2 linked regions of the Glaciimonas sp. PCH181 genome follow. Each later gene encodes a partner of the first gene's protein in a complex. Links are inferred from orthologs where the notes say so. Each region holds a gene or a part of one and is shown on either strand. Other genes may lie near its edges.

Region 1 (15,902 bases):
GTTGGATACGCATTTTGTGGCTGACTTGACACCGGTTGAATCCGAATCCGGTGACGAAGCAGAGGTGGAGGCGATGCGTCGCGCCATCGTTCAACAGTTTGATCAATACGTCAAACTCAACAAGAAAATTCCACCAGAAATATTGACTTCGCTGGCGGGCATCGATGATGCTGGTCGTCTGGCCGATACTATCGCTGCGCATTTGCCGCTTAAGCTTGAGCAAAAGCAGGTCATTCTGGAAATCTTCAATGTCGGTAAGCGCTACGAGCACCTGTTAGGGCAGCTTGAGGGTGAGCTAGATATTCTTCAAGTTGAAAAGCGTATCCGTGGCCGTGTCAAACGCCAAATGGAAAAATCGCAACGTGAGTACTATCTGAATGAGCAAGTTAAAGCGATTCAGAAAGAGCTGGGCGAAGGCGAAGAGGGCGCGGATCTAGAGGAACTGGAAAAGAAAATCCTTTCCGCAAAGATGCCAAAAGAAGCGCTGGAAAAGGCGCAAAGCGAACTCAAGAAACTGAAATTAATGTCCCCAATGTCTGCCGAGGCGACAGTGGTGCGTAACTATATCGATACGCTGGTAGGTTTGCCATGGAAGAAAAAATCCAAGGTAAATAACGAGCTGGGTAACGCCGAAAAAGTGCTCGAAGGTGATCACTACGGTTTGGATAAGGTTAAAGAGCGTATTCTGGAATACCTCGCCGTCCAACAACGTGTCGACAAACTGAAAGCCCCGATTCTATGTTTCGTCGGGCCACCGGGCGTAGGTAAAACTTCGCTTGGTCAATCGATTGCACGTGCCACAAATCGTAAATTCGTGCGTATGGCATTAGGCGGTGTACGGGATGAGGCTGAGATTCGCGGCCATCGTCGTACTTACATCGGCTCAATGCCAGGTAAGATTTTGCAAAGTCTAGCGAAGGTTGGTGTCCGTAATCCCTTGTTCCTGCTTGATGAAATTGACAAGTTAGGGATGGATTTCCGCGGCGATCCTTCTTCGGCGTTACTTGAGGTGCTTGATCCGGAGCAGAATCATACGTTCTCCGATCATTACATCGAAGTTGATTTCGATTTGTCGGATGTCATGTTTGTGGCGACGTCGAACTCTTTCAATATACCGCCAGCGTTGCTGGATCGGATGGAAGTAATTCGTTTGTCCGGCTATACAGAGGATGAGAAAGCCAATATTGCACTGCGTTATTTGCTGCCTAAGCAGATCAAGAATAACGGCTTGAAGGTGGATGAAATTAGTGTCGCCGACAGTGCTATTCGCGACATCATTCGTTATTACACACGGGAAGCTGGCGTGCGGTCGCTAGAGCGTGAAATCTCTAAAATTTGCCGCAAGGTGGTGAAGTTGCTTCTGTTGAAAAAACAGGAGAAAAAAGTCGCCATCACCTCCAAAAATATCGATAAATTTTTGGGTGTTCGTCGCTTTGATTTCGGCGTTGCTGAAAAAGAAAATCAAGTTGGCCAAGTGGTCGGACTTGCTTGGACTGAAGTCGGTGGCGAACTGCTTACTATCGAAGCCGTAGCGATGCAAGGCAAGGGCGCAATCATCCGGACCGGTACGCTCGGTGATGTGATGAAAGAGTCGATAGAAGCGGCGCGCACGGTGATGCGTAGTCGTGCTAAGAAACTTGGTATCAAGAACGAAGCTTTTGAGAAGACTGACATTCATATTCACGTGCCGGAAGGTGCAACGCCGAAAGACGGTCCTTCGGCGGGGATTGGAATGGCAACCGCTCTGGTATCGATCTTTACAGGGATTCCGGTGCGGGCCGACGTGGCAATGACGGGTGAAATTACGTTACGCGGGGAAGTATTGCCGATTGGTGGCTTGAAAGAGAAGCTATTGGCAGCGCATCGCGGTGGGATCAAGACGGTATTGATTCCAGAGCAAAACGTCAAGGATCTTGCTGATATCCCTGATAACGTAAAAAATAAGCTTGAAATTGTACCTGTGCGTTGGTTCGATAAAGTCTTGGAAATTGCGCTGGAACGGCAACCTGTTCCTCTCACCGACGAAGAAGCAGTCGTCGATGCGGCAGCGGTCGCTAAGTCTGGTGAAAAAACGGATACGACAGTCGTTAAGCACTAAGTAAGTAAACCTATCGCATGTTTAGTGCGATAGGCAGCAAAACGAAATAGTGCTTTGAGTATTGTGTTGATATTTGATTGCTTGAAGTATCTGAAAAAAAGCGCCTGAAAGGGCGTTTTTTTTATCTGAAAAAATCTGCCCACTAACGTTATTTTTGGAAATGATACTTTTGGTTAAATCCATTTAAGATCAGGGCAAACCGCTTGACACCCCGCTTTACCGCTTGTTTAATGAGGTCGATAGATTTGTTCTACGTTCTTCGCCGTGATTTTTTGTAGATAGTCCGCGCGAGAAAACTATCCAAAATTTCATTTTTCAGGGAGCTTGAAGTGAACAAAACTGAACTGGTCGAGCATATTGCCAAATCGGCAGATATTTCCAAAGTGGCCTCATCACGGGCTTTAGATGCATTGATTGGTGCCGTTAAAACTACTTTGCATAAGAACGGTACTGTCACCTTAGTTGGGTTCGGTACTTTTTCGGTAGGTAAGCGCGCCGCACGTACTGGTCGTAATCCGCGTACGGGTGAGGCAATTAAAATCGATGCCGCCAAAGTTCCTAAATTTAAGCCTGGCAAAGCGCTGAAAGATGCTGTAAACTAATTGTCTTTGGCGTGGTGACAAACGTCAATTGTTTGACTAGCTTAGCCCTCTGTTTTAAATCACATTTGGTTTAGATATGAACTGTAGGGTGCTTAGCTCAGTTGGTAGAGCGGCGCCCTTACAAGGCGTAGGTCGGGAGTTCGAGCCTCTCAGCACCCACCAGATAGTCAAACAAATATAGTTGCGATTAAATTTGAAAAAATTTTTGCAATACGTAGTTTTAGGAGTGGTAGTTCAGCTGGTTAGAATACCGGCCTGTCACGCCGGGGGTCGCGGGTTCGAGTCCCGTCCACTCCGCCAGAATTAAAAAGGCGAACGAAAGTTCGCCTTTTTTCATATCTGCTAGTGATTTTAGCAATTTGTCTTTGATTGGCTGCCATGTTCGAGTTTATTCGCTCCCATCAACGTTTGATGCAGTTTCTGCTTCTATTGTTGATCATTCCTTCTTTCGCTCTTGTTGGTCTACAGAGCTATACCAGCTTTGGTGACAGTGCCAATACCGTCGCGAAAGTCGCTGGTCAGTCGATTACGCAACAAGAACTGGACGCGGCCCAGCGCCAGCAAATGGATCGCATGCGACAAATGTTCGGCGCACAATTCGACGCCAAAATGTTTGACACGCCAGCGGCCAAGCAAGGCGTTTTGGAGAATCTAATTGCGCAACGCGCACAATTAGCAGCAGTGACGCGTGAGCATCTCATGGTGTCAGACTTAACGCTACAGCAAACGTTACTTGGTATTCCAGAGTTGCAAGGTACGGACGGCAAGTTCGACAATGAAAAATACCGCGGCTTACTCGCCGCGCAAGGTACAGTGCCAAAAGTGTATGAAGCTGGCCTGCGTCAGGACCTGGCATTGCAGCAATTGACCGGTGCAATTCAAGCTACTGCATTCGTGCCTAAATCGCTGGCTTTGCGTTTCTCAAATATCAATGATCAAGAGCGCGATATTCAGGAATTGGTATTCAAAACCAGCGCCTACGCATCACAGGTAAAAGTCACCGATGAGATGCTGAAAGACTATTACACCAAAAATAGTCAGCAATTCCAAATCCCTGAGCAAGTTAAAGCAGAATATGTCGTGCTGGATAGCGCGGCAGTAGCAGCGCAGATCAAAGTTAGCGATGCAGATGTTAAATCTTATTACGAACAGAACTTGAAGCGTTACTCAACACCTGAGCAACGTCGCGCAAGCCATATTTTGATTACGGTTAACAAGGATGCTACCGCTGCGGATAAAGCTACAGCTAAAGCAAAGGCCGAGAGTTTGCTCGTACAAGTACGTAAAGATCCAACTGAATTTGCGAAGTTGGCGAAAGAAAATTCTCAAGATACAGCTTCAGCAGAACATGGCGGCGATTTGGGTTATTTCGGCGAAGGCATGATGGTCAAACCATTTTCCGATGCTGCGTTGAAACTCAAGCAAGGTGAGATCAGCGATGTGGTTGAGTCGGATTTCGGTTATCACATCATTCAATTGACGGGTATCAAGCCAGAAGAAGTCAAGCCATTGGCGCAAGTCAAGGATGACATCGCTGCCGAAATTCAAAAACAGTTGGCCGCGAAAAAATTCGCAGAGATGGCTGAGTTGTTTAGCGATACTGTGTATGAACAGGCAAATAGTCTGCAACCCGTAGCTGATAAGTTGAAATTGTCTATTCAAACAGTTGCGAATCTGGGGCGTCATCCAAATCCTGGCGTTGCACCGACCGTAGCCTATAATAATGAAAAATTCCTTACGGCGATATTCGCAGATGGCGCAATAAAGAATAAGCGCAACACTGCAGCAATTGAAGTCGCACCAAATATTTTAGTTGCCGGGCATGTTATTAGCTACAAGCCGGTGACGACTCAGGCATTTGAAGATGTCAAAGAAATTGTGCGAGCGAAGGTTACGCAATCCGCAGAAGCTGAGTTAGCGCAAAAGACTGGCGTTTCTAAATTGGCCGAATTAAAGGCAAAAGATGATACTGCTGATTTTGGTGCTGTGAAAACAGTTTCGCGTGTCAACCATCAGGGGATTGCACCGAATGTATTTGAAGCGGTGATGAAGGCTGATACCAGCAAGTTGCCTGCGTATGTTGGCGTTGCGCTGCCAGAACAAGGTTATGCTATTTATCGTATCGGTAAAGTTGCTCAGCCAGCGACAGTGGATCAAGCGCGTAGACAGTCAGAGCAACAGCAGATTACATCTGCATTAGCGCAGCAGGAAATGAGTGCTTATGTTGAGGTTCTGAAGCAGAAGGCCACGGTAAAAATACTAAAACCAATTGTTGCCAGCGCCGCGCCGGATGACAATTCTGCATCAAAGTAAAATAGCTCTAGCGAAAAAAATGCCACTGCAAAGTGGCATTTTTTTTTGATCTGAGCCCAAGCTGAGCCCAAGTTTAACTCTAAATCTGAAGTTCTGATATTTGCATCGAGTGATTTATCGTGAGCATAAGCAATTGAATTTATTGCCTTAATCTTGGTACGCAATGACTTCGATTTCGCTCTTTTTACCTTAATTAGAATGAATATTAGTTCTTGATTAAGGGTTGTAATTTCTGCCATACATTATTTAACATGGTCGGATGTGCTTCTGCTATCGGATGAATGCGGTCGGCTTGAAATAACGCCGACTTATTGGCAATGTCCTCCAACAGAAAAGGCACTAAAGCGACTTTAGTCTGTTGTGCAACGGTCGAATATAAGCCGAAAAATTTCTCTGTATAGTCACGACCATAGTTAGGTGGAATACGCATGCCGACAAGTAGTACCTTGGCGTGTGCTTTTTGTGCGGCCGCGATCATCGTGCGCAGATTGGATTCTGTCGCTTTTAGTTGAAGCCCGCGCAGCGCATCATTTGCCCCGAGTTCGATGATGACAATATTGGGGCGCTGTTTTAAAAGGGCCGGTAGTCGCGTGTTGCCGCCACTAGTCGTTTCGCCGCTGATACTGGCATTTGTGACGGTGATATCGCTATGTTGTGTCTGCAGCCGTTGCTGAAGTAGTGCCACCCAGCCAGTGCCGCGGGCCAGTCCATATTCCGCTGATAGGCTATCGCCCAACACCAGAATGGATTTTGATGCAGAATGAGCGCTGGTTGAAGACAACGTACCAAAGGCCGCGAGTACACTAATCAAGCTGGTCAGCAAAACATTGCGGCGCGAGATGCGGTTGATTTTTCCTGACCGATTTGCTGTGAGCGATGGCTGCTCGCGCCAACGCCGAATAATATTTCCACATTTTCTACTGATAATCCGCATGCCGCTATCCTCTTCGATTGATACTTCTGATGTTTCTTCAATGCAAGCTATCATGCCTGCACGGGATTTTGCGATAGTCGCACAAAACCTGAGCAAGCGCGTCGCTGATGCCAGTGGCGAACTAGTGATACTTAACGATATCAATTTTACCGTTCATGCGGGTACTACGTTGGCGATCGTCGGTGCTTCAGGATCTGGTAAATCGACATTGCTAGGCCTGTTAGCCGGTTTGGATACGCCAACCAGCGGCACTGTGAAAATTGATGGTGTCGACATTTTTGCGCTGGATGAAGATGGACGTGCCGGTGTACGCAAGGAAAAGCTCGGCTTCGTATTTCAATCCTTTCAATTACTGAGCCATTTGAATGCTTTAGAAAATGTTATGTTGCCGTTAGAATTGCACGGCAATGTCAATGCCAAAGAAAAAGCGCAGATCATGCTAGGGCGTGTCGGCTTATCAAGTCGCTTGCGCCATTATCCGAAATATTTATCTGGCGGCGAGCAACAGCGGGTTGCGTTAGCGCGCGCTTTTGTGACAGAGCCACCTTTGCTGTTCGCTGATGAGCCGACCGGTAGTCTGGATGCTGCCACTGGCGACGCTGTGATCCAGTTAATGTTCGATCTTAATCAGGAACGTGGTTCGACGTTGGTGTTGGTGACGCATGACACCTCAATAGCGATGCAATGTCGTCAGACTATAACGATTGCTGCCGGGCGCTTGCTGCACCACGGTGACACTTCGCCCAGCGACGCGCACATTTTTTGATCTGTCCTGACGGTAATCGATAACTTTTAGTAATTCACGTAACGGGAAGGAAATATATGGCTGCCTGGCTTCCAGTAGCAAAAGCGATTCTTCCTTACCTCGGCGATATTCTTACCGTTGCCAAGCCTGTTTTTACAAAGCGTAAAGGCAGTAATGAAACTAGCCAGATAGAGATTTTGCAGCAGCAAGTGGCTGAATTGCAAAACGCATCGCTGCAAAACATTCAAGATATCAAGGCACTTGCCGAGCAATTGAAAACTGCAGTACCGGCGCTTGAGCGTACGTTAGTAGCGACCGAAAGACGGTTGCGACTGGCTAATCGTATAGCGTGGTTATCTTTGGCTGTGGCATTGGTGGCATTGGGCTTTGCGATGGCGCTCTTTTTGCGCTAATTTTGTAGTGAGTATTTTTGCGTCACATATAAAGCGCTGCCGACCATCGAAGAAACTAAACGTCAATTACATTCGCAGTTGCGTAAGTCCTTGATGTTGTTTGTCTGCTAGTTTTAGCAGTTGATCTTCAAATAAATTTGGCAGGACCCGGTAAGTACTCGGATGGTTATAGTTGGTGTTGCGTTTAAGAGAATAGTCAAAGTTGACGGAAAATGGTTAAAAGGCGACTAGAAAATGCCTGAAATAAAGGGTTAGTAAAAATATGGATCGTCTCCAGTCAATGCGGGTTTTTTCAAAAGTCGTTGAACAAGGTAGTTTTGTAGGCGCGGCGCAGGCGCTGGCGTTGTCCAATGCGGTTGTCACGCGGCACGTCGCCGAGCTGGAGAATCATCTTGGCACGCGCTTGTTGAATCGATCGACGCGCAGAATGTCGTTGACTGAGACAGGACAGGCCTATCTGGAGCGGGTTCGCAGTATTCTGGCAGAAATTGATGAGGCCGATGCAGTTGCCTCCGCGGTGTCGAAAAAGCCTGCCGGAACCTTGCATATCTATTCCCACATCGGTTTCGGGCAAATGCAGTTGGCGCGTTTGTTGCCACAATATTCGCTGCAATACCCAGACGTCGTGCTGGATGTGACAATGTCTGATCGCACGGTCGATTTGGTAGAAGAAGGTTTTGATGTCGGTATTTTTACTGTCTTCCAGAAGTTCGATGTCAGCATGGTAGCGCGTCAGTTGGGGATCGCCGATGTGCTGTTATGTGCGTCGCCGGAGTACATACTCAAGCATGGCATGCCGTTACTACCGGAAGACCTGCAACAACACGCATGTCTAAATTTTTCTTTGGAGAATTTTCGCCATCATTGGACTTTTCAGTCCCCGGATGGGATGTCCACGGTGCCCATCACTGGCAAAGTCATATCGAATAATGCAGACCTGTTACGCCACTGCGCCCTTGCTGGAATGGGGATCGCCATGCGTAGTTCGTATTCACTTGGCGATGATTTGCGTACAGGCAAACTGATACGTGTATTGCCCGAACATCAGATTAGTAAAATATCTGTGCAAATGGTGTATCCAAGTCGCCGGTTATTGTCGGCCAAGGTGCGTAGCTTTGTCGATTTTATGATGGCGCAGTTTCCGTATCCGGATCGCGATCCCTGGTTGGCTGGCTAACTAATTCGCCGCTTGCTGAAGCCTTAATACCAAATTGCCATTGCTCTGCCATTGTCGGCGTTCTGCGGAGCTATCTGCTTCAATCGCCAGATCGGTCGGACTTTTCTTATGTTGCGCTAAAAATAATCTTTCAGCTAGCCGTAAATCGAGTTCAACCGGCCCCAGAAAAGTCACGATTTTTCCGCGCTGAATCAGCAGGGTAGGAAAGTTGTCAACGTCCAGATCATCCATCAGATCAGCCTGATCCTCAATGTCGATCCAAACGAAGCGCGCCTCGGGATGGCGTAAGGCCAGCGCCGTAAAGTTAGTTTGGTACTCACGGCAACTTCCGCACCATGCCGCGCACAGGCAAGCGACCACCCAGCCGTCTTCAGCCAGAATCTGGGCCAGTTGCGGGCGGTTTTCATTGCTAATAATCAGGACAGGCATGCGCGCATTTTACCGTGACTAGACTTTTTCGTGGGGCTAGTAAAATATTGCAGTTCACTGGTTGTAAATTTGCCCAAGATAAATGATGGCTATCATGGCGCTTGCCCCTATTTTCAGCGAATTTTTGATCAATGTTTGTTTTAAGGCGCTGTTCGTTCGATGAGCGATTTCCAGTAATTTTTTGGCTGCAATGGGATTTTGAGGACACCTCGTGGTGGATTTGTTGAGTCAAGCTTATTTCAGCCGATCAGTTTCTCATGGGAAATACGTGGCGCTTTATACTGTCACGGACTCCTGTTCATTCCGCCTTGCAGCAAAACATTGTTTAACCATCGAATAAGCGTTGATAGAAACTGCGCTTGCACGGGCGGTCGCGGTAAAATAGCGCTTATGCCGATTATTCTTGCCATTGAAACTTCTACAGAACTTGCCTCCGCCGCATTATTGCGCGACGGTCAGGTAATTAGCCGCGAATCCGCTGGTGTTCAAACCCATTCGCAAACTATCCTGCCGATGATACAAAGCCTGCTGGCAGAAGCCGAAGTCAGCCTGGCGCAGTGCGATGCGCTGGCATTCGGTGTGGGTCCGGGTTCATTTACCGGCGTTCGCACTGCCTGCGGGATTGTGCAAGGCTTAGCGTTTGGTGCCGACTTGCCGGTGTTGCCGATAGTGACTCTGGCCGCAATGGCCCAAGCCTGCTATGAAGCGCATGGTGCAAAGGATGTTCTGAGCGTGTTGGATGCGCGTATGGGCGAGGTGTATTGGGCCCAATATCGCTACGTTGGCGATGCGTGGATAGTGATAGTCGAGCCGACGCTTTCGGCGCCAGCATTGGTAGCACCCTCAGGCATTGTTCAGGCCTGTGGTAACGGATTATCAGCTTACGCCGAGCAATTTACTGACGCATCATTTGCGATAAATGCGCAGCCAGCGCTCATGCCGCACGCGCGCCAGATCGCGCAGCTTGGTCTGCAAGCGTTTCAGCAAGGTTTGGGCTTGCCCGCCTCTGAGGCACAACCACTCTATTTACGCAACAAAGTGGCATTTACTACGGCTGAACGCGCCGCCAAGGTGTTGGCATGACATTCAATCTCGACCAACGTGGAGAAAATATGTTGGCGTTGCCACTGTCCTTTCTGCCGATGACAATTGAGGACCTGGACGAAGTAGTCGACATTGAAACCCGCGTGTATTCACATCCATGGACTTACGGTAATTTTGTTGATTCAATCCAGAGTAGCTATCAATGCTGGATTCTCCGCGATGCCAACTATCGTTTGATCGGCTATTTTTTTTCCATGTCGGTGGTCGATGAAGTGCATTTATTAAATATTAGCGTTCATGGCGATTTACATGGGCGTGGTATTGGCAAGTGCATGTTGGACAAGGTAGTCGCGCTGGCGCGAGAGCAAGCTATGACGTCGGTGCTGCTTGAAGTGCGGCCATCAAATCAACGTGCCATCACGATTTATCAGCGTTATGGCTTTATACGGATTGGCATGCGTCCCGCCTACTATCCAGCCGCTGGGGATAGCCGTGAAGATGCCATCGTCATGCGCTTGTCACTATGAATATTTCGACGCGACGAACGACTTTTCTGGAGGAGTGTGGCGTTGGCCCGCTTTGGGTGCGTAGATATGCCGTGCCTTATCAGGAAATAGTGCAAATAGAGTATGCCCCGCTAGAAACTGTTGCGCCATTGGTGCCTGTTGTGGCGACCGTTGAGCCGATCACGCCAACGGTAGTAACGCCGGTCCTTTCTCAAATTCCAGCGGTCGACGATATGATGACCGCTTGGGACAATGCACCATCGTCTGTGCCCGCAGTGATTGTTGCTGCGCCTAAGCTAGATCTGCATAACGCTGCTGCCGATGCCGTGGCATTAAAAGCGAATATCGCTACGATGGATTGGCGCCAGCTTAAAGCGGCAGTGGCCGAATGCACGCAGTGCGGCTTATGCCATGGTCGCGAACATACTGTTTTTGGGGTTGGCGACGAAAGCGCTAAATGGCTATTTATTGGTGAAGGCCCAGGGCGCGAAGAAGATCGACAGGGCGAACCTTTTGTCGGGCCTGCTGGTAAGCTGCTTGATAATATGCTTGCGTCGGTCGGCGTCAAGCGTGGCGAAAATGCCTACATTGCCAATATCGTTAAATGTCGGTCTACGGATGACAATGGCCGGGACCGTACGCCATCGGCAGAAGAGGTGGCCGCTTGCCTGCCGTATTTACAGCGCCAAATTGCACTCATCCAGCCGACGGTATTGGTGGCATTAGGTAAAACCGCCGCCTTGTCGCTATTAGCGCTCGATCCGACGACGCCGGTTTCTACATTGCGCGGAACGGTGCATCGCTATGCCGGATTACCGCTGGTGGTGACGTATCATCCGGCCTACTTACTCCGTAAACCATCAGAAAAAGCCAAGGCGTGGGATGACTTATGCCTGGCACTGAGGTGTTATGCACCCGCCGCCGAATAATGCGTCTAGCTCTTCCGCGCTAGCATCGTCAAGTCAGGCGGGTGCTTTTCAGGTCCAATTTCATCAGCGCTGGAATCATCTTAATGACCCGCATGTAAGAGCGCTTGCGTGGCTGCTGGATGCGCCCGATTTACTAGATATCCATGCAGCGCAATGGCAAGGCAAGATCGCACATATCGCTGGTACCGATGATGGCGATGGACATCATCAAACTGCCAGATGGCTGCAAGCGCTGGAGTGTGAGCCGGAAAAGCGCCTTGCCTTGCATACTTTCATCGGCACGTTGTCATCAACGCGCCTCGGTTTATATGCCGAAAAGCTGATGGCATTTTACTTTCAACAACATCATCTGTTGGTGGCGCACGGTTTGCAGGTCAGGACCGACAAGGGCAGCACACTCGGTGAGTTTGATTTTCTATTGCAGCAGGCCGCCGGACTTGTACATTGGGAGTTTGCGACTAAATTTTATTTGCTGGAAATGCGCGGTGCTGAGCCAGTGGCAGATGATTTTGTCGGGCCCAATTTGTCGGATTCACTAGGCCAAAAAATTAACAAAATTCTTCATCGCCAATTAATCCTCGGCCAACATCCTGTTGCTCAAAGTTATTTGAACGCACCAGTAGTCTCGGCGCGCGCATTGGTGAAGGGATGGCTGTTCTATCCGGATCAGGATTTTGTTGTTCCCGGCGCGCTTGGTGTCTCAGGGCAGCATTGCCGTGGCTATTGGTCTGCATTGTCACTTTTGATGATCGATGACACTGCGCGCTATCTGATTTTGCCGAGACTGCGCTGGTTAGCCCCGGCAAAGGCTGCACGCAAAGATACGCTAAATGCGGCTGAAACGCGGGATGCTTTGGAAGCACATTTTAGTCATGATCGGTCGCCACTCTTATTGGTTACACTGCGACCAAGCGGGGGTGATGAGCTGGAGACTACGCGAGGATTTGTTGTGCCAGACGATTGGGCTACACGCGCCGCAGAGAAGCGCAGACTAGCAACGATTAAGGTAGATAAAGAAGTCTGATCAGCCGGTGGGATGCAAAAATCTGGCCAGCTAAGAACAATCTTCCCTTCCTCAATGCTTTTGCTCACCAATTAATGCCAGCGAATCGTGTTCTTTTTGATTGGCAGCATGTTTGCGCATCACTAAAAACATCGTACCCGCTACGAACAGGCCAAACATGATGATGACGAAATTGACGTTCACGTCTAGTTTTACCAGCAGTGCGTAGAGCACTAGCATAGTCAGTACCGATAAATTTTCATTGTAATTTTGTACTGCGATTGAGTGGCCCGCACTCATCAGGACATGGCCCCGATGCTGAAGTAGCGCGTTCATCGGAACCACAAAATAGCCAGCCAAAGCGCCGATCAGTACCAGCAAGGGGTAGGCTACCCAAATTGAATGGACTAACGTCATCGACATGACGACTAAACCCATCACAATACCCATCGGCATCACTGACAGCGACTTCTTCAATGGCACGATGCGCGCCGCTGTAATCGATCCAATAGCCACGCCAACGGCGACGACGCCTTGCAGAATGGCGGCCTTGTCGAGCGGCATATGGAGTGATTTTTCAGCCCATTTCAATACAATAAATTGGAGAGTTGCCCCTGCACCCCAAAATAGCGTTGTGACTGCGAGAGAGATTTGTCCTAGCTTGTCTTTCCACAAAATGGCATTGCATTTTGCAAAATCGGCTACAAGTTTGATTGGATTGCGTTCTTGGTGGGGATAGCGGACACCCGTATCAGGGATTTTTAGATTGAATATGGCGGCGATTATATACAGTATGGCGATAACGCTTAACGCTGCCTGGGTGGGAGTATTCGGACTCCAGTTCAGCACCGGCACATGCAGCGTTAACAGCACAGAAGAGACATGCGGGTTGACTAGTGAGCCGCCCATTACGGTGCCAAGAATAATGGATGAGACCGTCAAACCCTCGATCCAGCCATTCGCGGCGACGAGTTTTTCAGGGGGTAATAGTTCAGTCAGAATGCCGTATTTTGCAGGGGAATATGCCGCAGCGCCGAAGCCCACCATCGCGTAAGACAGCAACGGGTGAATACTGAAGAACATCATCACGCAACCCAAAATCTTAATTAAGTTGGTGCAGAACATAACGCGGCCTTTTGGCAGCGAATCGGCGAACGCGCCGACAAAAGGTGCTAAAAGCACGTAAGACAAGACAAAAAACAGTTTGAGTAATGGCGTCATCCAGGTCGGCGACGACATTTCTATCAATAATGCAATCGCCCCAATAAGCAGGGCGTTATCAGCCAACGACGAAAAAAATTGCGCCGCCATAATGGTATAAAAACCGCGATTCATCCGCATCTTGAACAGTAACTCAATGTCTCCGGCCTGCTTTATACCATGAAAATATCGCTAACCCAAATTTATGGCGCGCTGCATTTCAAATCGCTGTGCGTAAGGTGCGGCCAATGCTTTCAGACTGATTGGGCATGCGTAATTTAATGGCACTTGATCGGATTTTGTTGCGCTTGAATGGGATTCGGCGATTCGCGTTGGCGTCGCATCCGGTAAAATACCAACTCATTCCAACTATCTGCTAAAGCTATTCTTATGCCAAGGCCAATCATCGCCACCATTGATATTTCCGCTCTTCAACATAACCTGCAAGTTGCGAAAGCGCGTGCGCCAAATGCTAAAGTCTGGGCAGTATTAAAGGCTAATGCTTACGGCCATGGCTTGGAGCGCGGGCTGCGCGGCTTTGCCGCCGCGGATGGTCTGGCGTTGGTCGAGCCGGATTATGCCCTGCGGTTGCGTGAACTCGGCTGGGAAAAACCAATTTTGCTATTAGAAGGATTTTTTGACACTGCCGATCTGGATGCGGTCATCGCGGCTCAGCTTGAAACGGCGGTGCACTGTGGTGAGCAGATTGATTTGCTTGAACAAATTTTGCCATCCCAGCCGCGTTCTTTTAAGTTAAACGTGCACCTTAAAATGAACAGCGGCATGAATCGTCTTGGTTTTCCGCCAGAAGCCTTTCGCGCTGCTTATACGCGCTTGCGTGCGTTGCCAGAGATTGGCAATATCACGTTAATGACCCATCTTGCCAATGCTGACGATGCGCAAAATCCCGGGTTGCCGCTGCAAGAACAAATGGCGCGTTTTGAGAAGGGCGTTGCCGGCCTGCCCGGTGAGCGTAGCACTGCCAATTCTGCCGTTGATCTAATGCATCCGGAGTTACGTTCGGATTGGGTGCGGCCGGGTATCATGCTCTACGGGGCTACGCCGGGCGGTCAGACTGCTGAATCATTCGGATTGCGCCCGGCAATGACATTGACCAGCGAGATTATTGGTATTCAAAAAATCGCCACCGGTGAAGCCATTGGTTACGGTAGCCGTTTTGTTGCCCAGGAGCCGATGGTTATCGGCGTAGTCGCTTGCGGATATGCTGACGGTTACCCGCGTCATGCACCAACCGGCACACCAGTGGTGGTCGATGGCGTGCGCACAGGTACTGTAGGGCGAGTCTCAATGGATATGTTTTCGGTTGATTTGACCCACATTCCGAACGTACGGGTTGGTAGTAAGGTCTTGCTGTGGGGAGATGGCCTGTCTGTCGATGACGTAGCGCATGCGGCGGGGACGATCGGTTACGAGTTGTTATGCGCAGTTGCGCCACGGGTAAAAATGGTCGAAATCTGATATTTAGTTTGGCATTGACGCGGCGCATAACGCTGCGTCAATGTTTTTGCACTTATTTGGTTATGCCGTAAGCAACGGTCAATGTTGTTAATTTTTGATGGAAACGAATCCGATACTGATGGCCAAAGCAAAAACCAATTACACCTGCACTGAATGTGGCGGCGTTGCCAATAAATGGACAGGACAATGTCCGGCTTGCGGTCAATGGAACACACTGGTAGAAACTATCGTTGATGTAGGTGGTGGCAATCGCTTCTCAAATCAGCATCAGGGATTGGCGCAAACGGCACCGGTAGTCAGCTTGTCGGAAATCGACGCGATTGATGTGCCACGCTTTGGCACCGGCATCGAAGAGTTCGATCGGGTACTCGGCGGCGGATTAGTGGCAGGCGGCGTGGTGCTGATTGGTGGCGATCCCGGTATCGGTAAATCCACCCTGTTATTGCAAGCACTGGCGAATCTATCCCGCGTCAAAAAAGTGTTGTACGTCAGTGGTGAAGAATCTGGCGCGCAAATCGCCATGCGCGGTAAGCGCCTGGCGGTAGATGCCAAAGACTTGAAGCTGCAAGCCGAAATTCAGCTAGAAAAAATTCTTAATACCTTGGTCGAGCATAAACCAGAAGTCGTGGTCATCGATTCCATTCAAACGGTCTATTCCGACGCTTTGTCTTCTGCTCCCGGATCTGTTGCGCAAGTGCGCGAATGCGCTGCGCAATTGACGCGTGTCGCCAAGCAATCGGGCATCACGATGATTCTGGTCGGCCATGTCACCAAAGAGGGCGCGTTAGCCGGACCGCGGGTTTTGGAGCATATCGTCGATACGGTGTTGTACTTTGAGGGCGATACGCATTCCAGTTTTCGTCTGGTGCGCGCCGTCAAAAATCGCTTTGGTGCCGTTAATGAGTTGGGCGTGTTTGCCATGACAGAAAAAGGCCTGAAGGGCGTGTCTAATCCTTCTGCCTTATTTTTATCGCAGCATGATGTTGCGGTCGCCGGTTCATGTGTGATGGTGACGCAAGAAGGTACGCGG
Region 2 (14,900 bases), on another replicon or contig:
TCCTTGCCTTGCGGAAGTATTCTGCGTAAGTCGCAGTTAAATGGGAAAACCCGCTGCGGAACAACACCGGAGCGGGTTTGTAATTCTTGTCTTTGCACCGCAACATGTGCGGTGAAGAATCAGTACAGCTTTTTCGGCAATTGCTGGCTGCGGATGCGTTTGTAATGACGCTTCACTGCAGCTGCTAGCTTGCGCTTACGTTCAGCTGTCGGCTTCTCGTAAAACTCGCGTGCGCGCAACTCGGTCAATAGACCTGTTTTTTCGATGGTGCGCTTGAAGCGACGCATGGCGACTTCGAACGGCTCGTTTTCTTTAAGACGAATTGTGGTCATGTAAATTCAAACCATTGTTAAATTGGGAAGAGGGCGATTATAGCAGGCGAAAAGAATAAAGGGAAGTTATCTAACCGCCTGTGTGTAAATGTTAGTGTAAATGTGGCAAAGCTCACACGGTTTTCTTAGTTTTTTTCCAGTCGCGTAGAAGTGCCAGGGCGATGCCCAGTGCTGCGCCTAGCAATACACCGATGGGAAGAAAGACTGAAAGTTTCGGAAAGTAGGGCCGATCTGGCACAAATACAGCATCAATTACCGTAGTTGGGTAGGTATTCGATGGCAGCAATAAATCGGAGAGCAGTGTGCGCTCCGTTGTCAGATCTTGTATTTGTTGCTCCTGCTTTGCCAGTAAGTCTACTGCGACAATATGCGGGGCAAAATGACCGTCCGATTTCGGTTGCCCCATGCTGGCTATTATTCCCTGTAAGCGCGTGCGCTGTGCTTGCGCGTCTGCCATCTGCGTGAGGTTGGCTGCGACCCGCGTATTCACATTTTTTAATATTGGTGCCATGCGCAGATCATGTAGAGCAATTAGGGATCGGGCAACGGCGTTCAAATATTTTTTAGCATCTTGAATGGAGTAGGCTGAAAGGCTTATTTCAATGAAATTGGTGTTTTTGACGACCACTCCTTTAAGGGATTGGCGAAATAACGCCGTGTTTTTGTCAGTGCTTTCATCCAATGGCAATCCTGATGCCGCAAGCGATTTATCTTCCAGATCGCGCTGATTCAGACGTTCCACTGTTTGTGCTGGCGGTTCCACCAACACGGTTTGAATTGAATCTTTGGTGGGGGTAGTCAATGGCATTTGACCGATTTGTAAAGTTGCTGTCGCTCTCCATTTTGACGGAAGAGTGAGCCGTAGTCCCACAGCGACAACTGCGCCCAATGCGATGCATGTTACTACGATTATCCATTGACGTTTAAGCACGCCCCCGAGTTTGGCTAAATCTAGGAACTCTGCTGTTGCATCCGGAGAGGATTTATCGAAGATAAAGCCATTTTTTGATGGTTGGTCTGACATGGTGTATCTCTTTCAAGTGCGGTAACGAATAAATCTCACTGCAACTGTAGCAGTTTGTACAACATCAATATGTTTAAGTTTGTAACGTAAGGTTAAAGCGACAAGCCTGCTGCGGTCGCAGATGCCCAAGCCCATTGAAAGTTGTAGCCACCCAGCCAACCTGTGACATCGACCGCCTCCCCAATAAAGTGTAATCCTGGGACTTTGTTGACCATCATGCTTTGTTGGGATAATTCTCGGGTATCTACTCCGCCTAGAGTAACTTCGGCCTTGCGGTAGCCTTCGGACCCACTTGGTACGATAGCCCAGCGATTGATCGAATCACTCAATTTTTTCAGAATCCGGTCAGGAGTATCCGCGATTCGGGCGGCAGGATCAATGCCATTTGCTTCTAGCAGGCCAAGCGCCAGTCTATTTGGTAGCCATTGAGACAATAAATTACCGAAATTCTTTTTGATGGAGGTTTTGCCCTCTATCAGCGTTTCTGCGATGTCCAGTTCTGGCAATAAATTCAAGCTCAGAGGTTGGCCAGATTGCCAAAAACTCGAAATTTGTAGAATTGCCGGGCCGGATAAACCGCGATGCGTGAACAACAAATCTTCTTTGAAATAGCCGCGTGCCTTCTTCTCTCCGGCCACGACCTCAACAGGCAAGGCGATCCCCGCCAATGGGGCAAAGGGCTGCCATCCATGCGCATCGAATGTCAGGGGCACGAGGCCGGGGGTTGGGGCAATCATCTTTAAGCCAAATTGGTGTGCGATGCGATAAGCGAAATCGGTGGCGCCGATTTTTGGTATCGATAGACCACCTGTGGCAATCACGACGTTATTGGCCAGTATTTCACCTGTACCAGTATCAATTCTGAATAAGTCGCCTTCTTTTCCGATACTGGCCACGCTGCAAGGCATGCGCCAGCTAACGTTACCGAGTGCGCATTCTGCTTTTAGCATGGCAATAATTTGTTCTGCGGAATCGTCGCAAAAGAGCTGACCTTTATGTTTTTCGTGATAATTGATGCGATAACGTTTTACTAAGCTAATAAAATCTTGCGGACTATAACGCGACAGGGCGCTTTTACAAAAATGCGGGTTCTGCGATAAATAGTGTTGGGGGGCCGCTGCAGCATTCGTGAAGTTGCAGCGACCACCGCCAGAAATCCGAATCTTTTCCGCCAGTTTGGTTGCGTGGTCAAGTAAGACCACTTTTTTACCGCGTTGGCCTGCCACTGCTGCGCACATCATGCCAGCGGCCCCTGCGCCGATTACGGCGACATCAAATTGTTTTGCCATTAATTGTTACTTAACCGTTGTTTAAATATTACGTTAAAGCAGATAAAAGAGAGTTATTGAAAGTAAGGTGGAGGTGTTTCCCCCATCCATAATTCCGAGGAAAGTCGCATCATGTCATTCAAAGAGCCGCGTTGCGTGAATGTTTTTCGCAGCCAGTCGGCGTCGCTGAGGCGCGCAGTTGCCATATGACTCAAACGTTTCAGCGTTGATCGTTCGGCGTCATTCTGAGTATAGCGCTCCAGATCTTGCAAATGTTTCAGCAAATGGTCATATATTGATTGTTTGGATGACATCGCCAACGTTTCACCATGTATTGCGTAAGAGCCGTTCAGTCCATAGCGGCTAGCCTCAAAGCGATTGAACTCGTAGAGCAGATAAAAATCATCGCTGATCACAAACGGGCGTTCAGTCAGTATCCAACGTGCCAGCAATTGGGCATAGCATCCTAAATGCGCGGCATGCTCAATGGTCAGCGGGGTATCGCAAACACGAATTTCGACTGTGCCGTATTCCGGCTTGGGGCGAATATCCCAGTAAAAATCTTTCATGCTGTCGATAATGCCCATCTGCAGCAACTCGTCGTAATACCGTTCAAACTCTGTCCAGCGGTGGCTGACCGGGGCCGTGCCGGAAAGTGGAAACGCCCGTACGACGTTACTACGCGAAGATTCGAATTGCGTATCTGCGCCTTGATAAAATGGCGAAGCGGCAGAAAGTGCAATGAAATGGGGCACAAATCTTGAAAAAGCGTGCGTTAAATACATCGCATCGTCGCCGTTAGGCACGCCAATGTGAATATGCTGGCCGAAGACAGTGAAAGACTTGGCTAGATAGCCATATTTTTCATGCAAGTGATTAAAGCGCTCGCTTGGCGTGATGCGTTGCTCGTTCCAGTGCTGAAACGGATGCGCACCGCCGCCGGAAACGTCGATATTGAGATATTGCGCACCCTTATTGAGTGCAGAGCGCAAACCTTTCAACTCTTCAATCAAGGTCGCTACGCTGGTGTGGATGTCAGAATTAAGTTCGATCATTCCCTGCGTTACTTCTAACTTGATTTGTTTTTGCAGCTCGCGTGGCTCAATCCACGTTAGTAAATCGACAGCATCACTCGCCAGGTTGTAATTGCGTCGGTTGACCAGTTGTAGTTCCAGTTCGATGCCCATCGTAAAGGGCGTCGAAGAGGTAAAGGGCAAAATAGCCGGGGTTTCCAGCGTGCTTGTGTCTGCGCTATCAATCATGTTTTCTCCGCTGGCCTGCTGCTGCCAATGATTTGCGGGCTGATGCGAATGGCGCAAGTATTGCTATTTTGCGCACCGGGGGTTTTCGCATCAGTCCGATAGTTAAATTTCGCGTCCGCTCTCACCCGATTTAATTAACGCAAATTGCGTCGCTATCGGTCCGCATAATTCCAGCACGATCAGACAACCGGCCAGTAAGGGCAGGACATCTGCCGTGGTATGAGGATAAAGATAAGAAATAGTCTGCATCAAACCCAGACCTGCCTCGGTCATGGGCAATGTGCCTAAGGTGATCAACGCCGCTTGTTTCCATTTCATCCGCGCAAAATGGGCGAAGGTAAAGACCCCGCACGCCATCGCCAGAAAGCGCGCACCGATTAAGACGACAACCGAGAGGCCCACCATCGACAAGTCCGAGAGGCGGATAGAAGCGCCGACGGTGACAAATAACATGACAATGAATAACTCATTGGCGACCCCGAACTCTAATTCCATCAAATCGTACTGATGGTCGAGATTCTTGGACATGATGGCAAACACCAGCATTGTCAGTAATACCGGTAATTGCAGCGCATGGGCAGCACCAATGGCCAGCGAGATCACAGCGATGACGAGTACGAATTGGCGACTCGGCTGCCGGCCCAGCAGGCGCGCCAATGGGATCATCAGCCGATACGTCACATATGCCAGCAATATCGATCCCACGAGCGAATACGCGGTATGTGCCAGCATTGTGATGAAGGGCGTTGTGCCTTCATGTGCAATGACTGGCAGTAATGCATACGCCACCAGGATCGCGACAAAATTATTTAACGCCGTCATCGCAGCCAACCGTCTCGTCACTTGACCCTCAGCCTTCAAATCCCTGACTACCACCATGATTACAGCCGGTGCCGTTGCGATGGCGAGCACACCACCTAATAATGCGAGCACGGTTGAGGTGCCGATCCATATTAGCGCACCGCTTACAAACACAAAACATAAGGCTGAACTCAGCATCACAGTTGCCAGCAACCATTTTTCGCGGCGCAGCCAACCGATGTCTACGTAACGTCCAAGTTGATACACGACCAGTGCGACCGCAATATCAGCGAAAATATTTGCCAGTTTGAGAACATCGCCGGATAACAGATCCAAGCCGCCGACGCCCAGTATGAAACCGACCACTAAGTAACCGGTAATCCGGGGAACCCAAGGCGTTTTTGTCGCGATATAGCCGCCCAGCAACCCGAATAGCAGCAAGCTGCCAAACAATAACAGTGCATTCCACTGAAGAGGATCTGCTAGGGCAAAGGATGGAAGAGCCCAGTCCATGGATACTCCCTAAGGTTAGTTTTATTGATCTTGCTGTGCTTGCCATAACCGTGCAACCGTAGATGGTATCGGTTTTGTCGGTGCGAATAGAGTGTGGCGCAAGAAGTTGATTGAGAGGAAAAACGACATAAGACTTAAAACAGAATTACTCTGAATTAATAAAGCGTAGGTTAGCGTGATCTCCTGTTGTGAGTAAATTGATAGCGTTGACTTTACCGCATGTAATAGCTGTCTTAGCCTAACACGAGTAGTGCGCTTTCATACCGGCCAGATTATTTGCTCGTAATTTGTCAGCTAAAGATCGGTTTAGTTCCGTTTATCGATGGCGTTTAATGGCTGGGTTGAGCGGGATTTTGCCGCAGTTTCAGCGTTTTGCAAACCTCTTTGCAGTGCGCCACCTGTTCTGCAATTGGTTTCGGTACCGAGATATCTCCCTTTAAAACCTGTGTTATCCAGCGTGCCGTGACGGCAGCATCTCGTTGTTCCGGCAGCGCCGGGATTTCTTCGGCGACGTTTTGTTTTTCTACTAACGTAGTGTGTGTTCCGGTGTGAAACCATTCAATTTGCTGCGCTCTTTTTGCATTTGCAACCGTTTCACCCTCGGTACCACGCATCAGAAAAACATCGCCGCGTTCTGCTGCCGCGGTGGTTTTAAAATAGGTGCCCAGCATCACGAGATATTCTGGATGCGTATAAGAAGTCAGGCGCAGCGCCGGTTTGCTGAACGGTTGCATGATTTTGACTAAGGTATGCGTCGAATTGCGCACGCCCAATATCCGGCGCATATCCAGCAAACGCGACATTTTTGGGGCTAATGCGGTAATCGGCATAAAAGCTGGTTGTTGCCGTTCGAAGCATTGCATCGCATGCTCGACGTTAGTAGAAAACGTATGTCCAAGCGCAGTAAAAATTTCTGCTGTTGCGACCCGGCCTGTATCTGTAAGCACACCATGCACTAACGTTGGGATGCCTTCGCGTGCCAACAGCAGCGCTAGTAATGGCGTTAAATTGGCCATATGGCGGGCGCCGTTGTAAGTGGGGATGACAACCGGCGCGTAAATCGATGCTGCGTCTGGGGTTGATAAAGGCGCAAAAGAGGCCTCAGCAGCATCGAGAAAACCGGCGATTTCATCGACTGATTCTCCTTTAATACGCATTGCTAGCAAAATGCCGCCCATCTCCAGATCAGATACCCTTCCGTCCAGCATTGCCGCATATAAGTCGTGTGCGTCGGAGCGAGAAAGGCTGCGAGCGCCATCTTTGCCGCGTCCGATCTCTTTGATGAAGCGGGCAGCTATAAATGGGTCCGTAGATAAGGTATTTTGCATATAACAATATTGCCAATAGTAGATTGCGTAAAGATTAACGGTCGAAGTATCTGAATTTTACTGCTTCGTAGATTCGACCTCTCAACAGTCGGGTAGAATCGTCGACAGTCTGGTGCCGTTGGCGATGCGCTCAGCGGCTTTGATGCCTGATACGCTAAGCCGATTTATCCGCATAATAGCGGTATTTCTAACGTTAGCCGCACCGCTTGTCTTTTTGGAAGCATTTTTTATACTAATTTGCTGGATTATTTATGGCAGTTGACCCTCGTGATCTTCAAGCGCTACGCCCCCAGTTAGTCAGGTTCGCGCAACTTCAATTGCGTAATACGAGTCTGGCGGAAGATGCCGTTTCGGAAACTATTGTTGCCGTGATGGAGCATCCGGATAGATTTCAACAGCAATCTTCGTTTAAGACGTATGTCATCGGCATACTCAAACATAAGTTAATTGATCAGTTACGGCGCGGTAAGCGTGAAGTGCAGTTCACTGACGATGTCTATGACGAACGTAGCGACGCCGAAATGGTGGATGCGCTTTTCACCAGTAAAGATCATGCGGTAGAGGCTTTGCCTGACTGGGGCAGCCCAGATAGGACACTTGAGCGCAAAGAGTTTTTTGATATTTTGCAGCTCTGTATTGATAAATTACCAGCCAAGACAGGACGCATTTTTATGATGCGCGAATGGCTCGAGCTCGATACCGATGCCATCTGCAAAGAACTGGATATTACCAGCGCCAATGCCTGGGTTCTTCTCTATCGCGCCCGCACGCGTTTGCGTGAATGTTTACAAATGAACTGGTTTGGTGTGCAGCCTGGTTAATATTATGGCAATAAAGGTGGCAAAAATAGCCTATCCTTTATTTAATGTAATTTTTTCGGTCTTGCGACGACTACACTTTATGACCTTTTAGCCGGACCAATTACTCATGCCACGTCATCGTTTATTTCCTACCTGCCGAGAAACGCAAAGCCTGCTATCTGAAGCACAAGATCGCAGACTATCGCCGTTGCATCGGGCGCGCGTGCGGGTCCATTTATGGACTTGTACTGCGTGTACGCGTTTTTCGCAGCACATACATTTTTTGCGTGATGCGATGCAGCGCTTGGGGAAAGATTAAAGCGAAGACACTTTCCATTACAATGCTGGATTGTAAAAACTCATCCCTACCATGATCGTTCTCGGCGTTGAATCCTCCTGTGATGAAACTGGCATAGCTTTATACGACACGCAGCGCGGGCTGCTTTCGCACGCATTACATTCACAAGTGGCGATGCACGAACAATACGGCGGAGTCGTGCCAGAGCTTGCATCGCGAGATCATATCCGTCGGGCCATTCCTTTATTGCAACAAGTTTTGGCGGAAGGCAATACTCAGTTAAGTGAAATCGATGCCATTGCTTATACTCAAGGGCCTGGGTTGGCAGGCGCTTTGTTGGTTGGTGCCTCCGTTGCTTGCGGTCTGGGACTGGCATTAGACAAGCCGATGTTGGGCGTGCACCATTTAGAGGGCCACCTTTTGTCGCCACTGCTGGCGTCTAATCCACCGAATTTCCCTTTTGTTGCCCTACTGGTTTCCGGCGGACATACGCAATTAATGAGAGTTGATGGCGTCGGGCAATATGCGTTGCTGGGCGAAACTTTGGATGATGCGGCTGGCGAAGCTTTTGACAAGTCAGCCAAATTACTCGGCCTTGGCTATCCCGGCGGACCAGCGATATCGCGACTGGCAGAATTTGGCGATCCGTCGGCGTATCAATTACCGCGGCCTATGTTGCACTCCAAGAATTTGGATTTTAGTTTTTCTGGCCTCAAAACAGCCGTACTCACCTTGGTAAAAAAACAAACGTCCAATATTTGCGAGCAAGATAAAGCCAATATTGCACGCGCTTTTGTAGATGCGCTGGTCGAGGTGTTAGTCGTCAAATGTCTCGCTGCATTAAAACAAACTGGCCTCAATCGCTTAGTGATCGCCGGAGGGGTCGGTGCCAATCAGCAATTGCGTGAGGCCTTAAATGCTGCGGCAGTGAAGCGCCGATTCAAAGTGTTTTATCCCGAGTTGGAGTTTTGTACCGACAATGGTGCGATGATCGCATTTGCCGGTGCAATGCGCTTGCAACGTAAGCCAGAAGCAGCGCAACGTGACTATGCTTTTAATGTACGACCGCGTTGGCCGCTAGATCAACTGGGTATCTGAACCAACACGAGGAAAAGTGGCAGCTAGGCGTATAATGCTGGACTGTAATGCAAAAGTGTGCTGTTCTAACGACAGTTATACACCCCTATCGCTTCAGCTTGGATACGGTCAAACGGTTGCTCCAGAACCTTTGGCCTGATGTAAAAGTTGACACGAAATCACGAATTCATTGAAAGCAATAGTGCCAGCGCCTGTCGGTATCGATTAACGATTCAACGATTTAGCGCGCAAGGCCGCCAATTACCATGCCTGACACTCAGTCTGAACAGCAACAAGAAAACCTCCTTGCGTCCGATGCCGAAGCATCTGCGCCCCCACGTTTTACAGATTTTGGATTGTCGCCAGACATTCTGCGGGCGCTGAGCGATCAGGGTTACGTCCATCCAACGCCGATTCAAGTCCAGGCCATTCCTATTGTCCTGCAAGGCCGTGACGTCATGGGTGCAGCACAAACCGGAACTGGCAAAACAGCAGGATTTGCACTGCCGATTATTCAATTATTACTGGCGCATGCCAATACCAGCGCTTCTCCGGCCCGGCATCCTGTGCGCGCTTTGATCTTGACGCCGACCCGTGAGTTGGCCGATCAGGTCGCAGAAAACGTTAAAGCCTATTCTCGTCATACCGCTTTGCGCGCCACGGTGGTGTTTGGCGGAATTGACATGGCACCGCAAACTGCGGCATTGCGCTCTGGTATTGAGATAGTGATCGCTACGCCAGGACGACTGCTAGACCATGTACAGCAAAAAACCATTAGCTTGTCGCAGACCCAGATTCTGGTGATGGATGAAGCTGATCGTATGCTCGATATGGGGTTTCTGCCTGATCTGCAGCGCATTATTAACTTGTTGCCGAAAGAACGTCAAAGCCTGATGTTTTCGGCAACGTTTTCGACTGAAATTAAAAAGCTTGCAGGTAGTTTTCTTAAAAATCCGGTCACAATCGAAGTCGCACGCAGCAACGCGACGGCTGATAATGTCACGCAAACCATGTATCGGGTCGAGGATCAGGCCAAGCTGGATGCCGTATCGTTTATTATCCGTGAGCGCAATTTAAAGCAGGTAATCGTTTTTTCGAATACTAAAATCGGTGCATCGCGTTTGGCGAAACATTTGGAAAGCGAAGGCGTCAATGCTTCTGCAATCCATGGTGATAAGAGTCAAAACGAACGGATGGCTGCGCTAGAAGCCTTCAAGCAAGGTGAGATTGAAGTATTGGTTGCGACCGATGTTGCTGCCCGGGGTCTGGATATCGCCGAGTTGCCTTGCGTCATTAATTTTGATTTGCCATATAACGCCGAAGATTACGTTCACCGTATTGGCCGTACCGGTCGCGCTGGTGCTTCAGGCGATGCCATTTCTTTGTATACCGATAAAGACGAACGATTGTTGGTCGATATCGAAAAAATGATTAAGCACAAATTTGTGCGTGCCGAGTTGGTTGGCTTCGCACCGAAACCAAGGGTTGCCGAACGTGAACGTTCACCGCGTCGGGATGATAGCGACTCTCGTAGCAACACTCGGACTGACACGCGGTCACCAGATACCCGTTCGGGATCGACCGATCGCAGTAATCAACATACCCGCAGCGCCTATGCATCGTTGCCGCGCAAGGAAAAAATAGATCCGTGGTTTTTGAAGCCTTACGAGCCGACTTTGTCCTCTGTCGAGAGCGCGCAAAATAGTAAGTCGGTTGCTACCACGACCAGATCTAAAGGCAAGGTTGCAGCTTTATTGGGTGGTATGCCGAAGCGTTAAAGATTCGCTTTCTGGTGATTGCATAGATCAATCACCAGTTTTACGTTCTTTCTCACACTCATTGCTGTCGAAAAAATAGGAATGGTCTGCATTCTTCCGAATATTGACCCTTACTGCAATTGTATTGGCCGTTCAACGCGCCGTTGGTTTTCCCACGCGGCCACGGCCAGCGGCCAAAATGCCTCAATCGACGTCACATACCCGATTTCCAATCCTAAAAACCATGCTGCTTTAATCAGAGTTTGCAGGGCTTGCGTCAAATCCAGCGGTTGTGCACCATTTTGCTTAGATAGTTTCTCGCCGCTGGCGTTGGTGATGACTGGTACATGCAGATAAACGGGGGTTGGCAAATGCAGTTGCCGTTGCAAATAAATCTGTCTTGCCGTTGAGTCCAAAAGATCGGTTCCGCGCACCACATGCGTGATGCCCTGCGCTGCATCATCCACCACCACCGCTAATTGATACGTCCAAAATCCATCCACACGTTTCAGTACAAAATCGCCCACCTCAATTGCCAGATGTTGCTGTATCAGTCCTTGCAATCTGTCTTCAAAGCGAATTAGTTCAGCTGGTTGCCCGACTTCCGGCACCAGCAAACGATAGGAACGCGTTGCTTTGCCAACTGGTAAGCCGGCACGACAAGTACCAGGATAAACCGCTTCGCCGTCGGTTGTAATACCCACGTGAGAGTCGACTATTTCGCGACGGGTACAGCCGCAGGGATAGGCCAGTCTTCCCAGTTTATCGAAGGCGTCTTGATACAAATAACCCCGATTACTTTGGAATTCTACTGCCCCGTCCCAATGCATTTGCAAGGTCGTCAAGGCATTCAGGATTGCATCGGCGGCGCATGGGGCAGTGCGCGCCTCATCCACGTCTTCCATTCTTACCAGCCAGGCTCCCTGATGCGCTTTGGCATCCAGATAACTTGCCATCGCGGCAACTAGAGAGCCATCGTGTAATGGTCCGGTAGGCGAGGGGGCAAAACGTCCGATGTATTGTCCGGCGCGTTGGTTTGTATAGGGCATTTTGAGTTACTGCGTAAAAATAAGAACGTCTAATAATCGTAGAAATCTGGTGTAAACATCATTATCTGATATCAATTTAACTATCCAAGTAAGCTATCAAGCGTAGCGGGATTATCCAATTGACGGATAAACCATTTAAGAGATTTTCCTAAAACCGGTGTTCGCCATGCGATTTGGGCTCTGACGCCGGGCTTTGCTTCGCATGTTTCTTTTTCAATCAACGCGCCGGAAGCAAAATATGGCTCAGCCAGACGTCGCGGCAAATGACCGCACCCCAAACCATTCAGTTGCGCTTGTAATTTTGCAGGAATTGACGGCACTGTTAACGTATCTTGTCCGATCAGCAAACCTGAAGTCATGCTAGGCAAAACGCGCCCTGTGTCACCGACCGCGATGGCGCGATAACGTTGAATCATGTTGGCGGTTAAGGGTTCTTTTATCGAAGCCAGAGGATGTTGCGGCGCAACTGCGAAGGCCCAGTCGATAGTGCGTAGCTGACGGGTTTGAAAATCGCCGCTCATGCGGATATGGTCAGGACCATCGAGCGGCGCGCCAATGGCGAGGTCTGCGCGATCGCTGATCAAGGCTTCCCACACGCCCGAGAGCGCCTCATGCGAAATACGCAAACGCGTACCCGCATTTTCGCGATCGAAGGCAGCAATTAGCGGCATCAACGCTTCAAAAGGCACGATGGTATCGATAACGATGCGCAGTTCAACTTCCCAACCCGTCGCAGCGCGCTTGACTCTGCGCTCCAGATCTTGCGCCGCAAGCAATAAGTGCCGCCCCTCGGTCAATAATTGCAGACCGGCGACCGTCAATTTTGCGCGATGACCGCTGCGATCAAAGAGCAGGACATCAAGATCCTCTTCCAGCTTACGAATACTATAAGTCAGCGCCGACGGCACGCGATTTAAAGCAATAGCGGCTGCGCCGAAACTGCCTTTGCGATCAATGGTATCGAGGATTTGTAATGCTTCCAGCGTTAAATTCATAAGCCGAGGTGTACGCCAGTATCATTTTTGGACATTTATTGCATGATATAGGGAAAATAAGAGCGGCTGAAGCGATGATTAAAAAGCGAAGATTATTTTGATGATCTGAGCAATTGATAAGACCGGATTAGATTGTTAATAATGTCATAGTTGCATTAATAGGTAATGCAGTACTAACGTAGCAGGCATACTGCTATAAGTAAAAAAGCCCACCGGATTAACCGATGGGCCGCCCCCGGCTTGTATCAACGGAGCGCTAACGTTATTAGCCATCTACGAACCGAAATAAATCCATCACCACTACTAAGCAACATTCTGCGTATCAGCCTCGTCCAAATACGCCAAACCCCGCCCAACACGCGAAGCCAAGGCCTGCCCAATCATCACCAACACTGGCCCCTCGCACTGCGCCAAACCACTCTCCAACTCATCCAACCGCAACCGCAATATATTCTGATTCGCACGACTACAATTTTCCACCACAACAACTGGTGTAGAGGCCACCCGTCCTTGTGCCAGCAACCGCTGCGCCGTAGCCGTAGCTTCACGCCCACCCATATATTGCACCAACGTATCGCAGTCAGGAATAACAGTTTGATCAGCCTCGCCAGGTGCAGTGCTAGACGTAAAAAACGCTACACTACGCGAAACCCCACGTTTAGTCAGCGGCTGCTGCGCCGAAGCAGCGGCAGCCAGCGCAGCAGTAATACCGGGCACAACCTCAACCTCAATTCCAACATTCTCCAACGCACGCAACTCTTCATCGGCCCGACCAAACATCATCGGATCGCCACCCTTAAGCCTTACCACAACACCAAATTTCCGAGCATTGTCGATCATCTGCTTATTAATGAATTGCTGCGCAGTGGACAACTTCCCACAACGCTTTCCCACAAGAATTTTGATCGCCTGCGGGCATAGCGCCAACATTTCTTCCGTCACCAACGCATCATGCAACACCACGTCTGCCTGCGCTAAAATCCGCGCGCCACGTACCGTAATTAAATCAGCTGCACCCGGCCCGGCCCCAACCAGATAGACTTTGCCGAGACCCTGAGAGCCAGAGGTAATTGTCGTAAAAGAGGATTGCATATGCGCGTCTTTACAATACTTTAGTCGAAACGAATCATGCCAGCAGCAACAGTCTGATGCGTCACTTCATCAATCAGAATAAACGCCCCGGTTGCCCGCACCGCATCGTAAGAATCCGCCGCAATCGGCTGCTGCACATTCAACGATACACGCGCAATATCATTCAGCTTCAAGGTTTCAGCCGAGCGACGTTCCTGTGTATTGATATCCAGCAGCGTATCGATTTTAGTAATCCGTGCGCCAGTCTGCTTAGTTGTATGTTTGATCCAGTATTTACGACGCAGATCGAGCGCATCTTCCGACAACCAGCAAAGATCGGCGCTGACAGTTTTCAGCAGCGTCGGTGGACGCTCAACCGATGCCAGCATGTCACCGCGTGAGATATCCAGATACTCTTCCAGCAGCAGTGTCACGGATTGGCCGACCACCGCCGATTCTAGTGAGCCTTCCAATACCAAAATGTCTTTTACTGTCGCACTTTGACCGCTAGGTTGAATCGTCAGCTTGTCGCCTTTGCTAACCTTGCCTGCTTCAATACGCCCCATATAGCCACGGAAATCATTGGCTTCATGGCCGTTGTGACGCGCCACCAATTGCACCGGAAAACGGAACGGTTCATCGTGCGCATCTTCATACACACTCAACGATTCTAGCAACGCGATCAATGTCGGGCCTTTATGCCAAGGCATTTTATCGCCAGCAGTCACGACGTTATCGCCAGCTAGCGCGGACAATGGAATGGCGTGAACATCGCGCAGACCAAGTTGTTGCGCAAATTCCTGATAGGCCCCAACGATGCGGTTATAGACCGTTTCATCGTAGTTGACCAAATCCATTTTGTTCACAGCAACGATCACGTGCTCAATTTGCAGCAGATGCGCGATGGTTGAATGGCGTTTGGTTTGCGTCAGCAATTCAACGCTGCCGTCGTCACCGAGTTTGACCTTGGAGACATCGACCAGAATGATGACCGCGTCCGCAGTCGAAGCGCCGGTGACCATGTTGCGCGTGTATTGCTCATGCCCCGGCGTATCGGCAATGATGAATTTGCGCTTAGGCGTAGCGAAATAACGGTACGCAACGTCAATTGTGATGCCTTGTTCGCGCTCGGCTTCCAGACCATCGGTCAGTAATGACAGATCGATTGTGTCGCCGACGGTGCGCTTATGTTTGGCGCGTGACATTGCATCCAGCTGATCGGCAAAAATGCCTTTGCTGTCGAACAACAAACGGCCAATCAATGTACTTTTGCCGTCATCGACTGACCCGGCAGTAATGAAGCGCAGCAGGCCACGTTCTTGCAG

Evidence for each region.
Region 2: the proteins of tsaB (region 1) and tsaD are in contact, whole or in part, in a solved structure (PDB 4WQ4), measured with the Escherichia coli proteins. The link is inferred for Glaciimonas sp. PCH181 from one-to-one orthologs.

Annotation. Positions count from the first base shown.
Region 1 is NZ_PYFP01000001.1:156,541-172,442, forward strand. The notes cover bases 8,231-10,947. They hold tsaB (tRNA (adenosine(37)-N6)-threonylcarbamoyltransferase complex dimerization subunit type 1 TsaB), read left to right. Parts: upstream 8,231-9,101; coding sequence 9,102-9,794; downstream 9,795-10,947. Other genes in these bases: C7W93_RS00740 (LysR family transcriptional regulator), read left to right, coding at 8,231-8,282; C7W93_RS00745 (thioredoxin family protein), read right to left, coding at 8,283-8,711; rimI (ribosomal protein S18-alanine N-acetyltransferase), read left to right, coding at 9,791-10,282; C7W93_RS00760 (uracil-DNA glycosylase family protein), read left to right, coding at 10,279-10,947. In the rest of the region: lon (endopeptidase La), read left to right, coding at 1-2,098; C7W93_RS00705 (HU family DNA-binding protein), read left to right, coding at 2,404-2,700; C7W93_RS00720 (SurA N-terminal domain-containing protein), read left to right, coding at 3,079-5,013; C7W93_RS00725 (arylesterase), read right to left, coding at 5,219-5,947; C7W93_RS00730 (ABC transporter ATP-binding protein), read left to right, coding at 5,988-6,713; C7W93_RS00735 (hypothetical protein), read left to right, coding at 6,770-7,105; more of C7W93_RS00740, read left to right, coding at 7,368-8,230; more of C7W93_RS00760, read left to right, coding at 10,948-11,190; C7W93_RS00765 (DUF1853 family protein), read left to right, coding at 11,171-12,214; lysophospholipid transporter LplT, read right to left, coding at 12,266-13,528; alr (alanine racemase), read left to right, coding at 13,784-14,872; DNA repair protein RadA, read left to right, coding at 14,991-15,902. UniProt on the Escherichia coli protein: Required for the formation of a threonylcarbamoyl group on adenosine at position 37 (t(6)A37) in tRNAs that read codons beginning with adenine.
Region 2 is NZ_PYFP01000002.1:193,674-208,573, reverse strand. What follows is about bases 6,787-9,711. They hold tsaD (tRNA (adenosine(37)-N6)-threonylcarbamoyltransferase complex transferase subunit TsaD), read left to right. Parts: upstream 6,787-7,698; coding sequence 7,699-8,724; downstream 8,725-9,711. Other genes in these bases: C7W93_RS13945 (DEAD/DEAH box helicase), read left to right, coding at 8,970-9,711; C7W93_RS13955 (zf-HC2 domain-containing protein), read left to right, coding at 7,456-7,647; C7W93_RS13960 (sigma-70 family RNA polymerase sigma factor), read left to right, coding at 6,787-7,349. Also shown: rpsU (30S ribosomal protein S21), read right to left, coding at 120-332; C7W93_RS13985 (Wzz/FepE/Etk N-terminal domain-containing protein), read right to left, coding at 445-1,356; C7W93_RS13980 (NAD(P)/FAD-dependent oxidoreductase), read right to left, coding at 1,449-2,645; C7W93_RS13975 (YbdK family carboxylate-amine ligase), read right to left, coding at 2,699-3,886; C7W93_RS13970 (cation:proton antiporter), read right to left, coding at 3,989-5,200; DNA-binding protein YbiB, read right to left, coding at 5,530-6,528; more of C7W93_RS13960, read left to right, coding at 6,780-6,786; more of C7W93_RS13945, read left to right, coding at 9,712-10,481; tRNA glutamyl-Q(34) synthetase GluQRS, read right to left, coding at 10,592-11,509; C7W93_RS13935 (LysR family transcriptional regulator), read right to left, coding at 11,590-12,504; cobA (uroporphyrinogen-III C-methyltransferase), read right to left, coding at 12,808-13,596; C7W93_RS13925 (sulfate adenylyltransferase subunit 1), read right to left, coding at 13,617-14,900.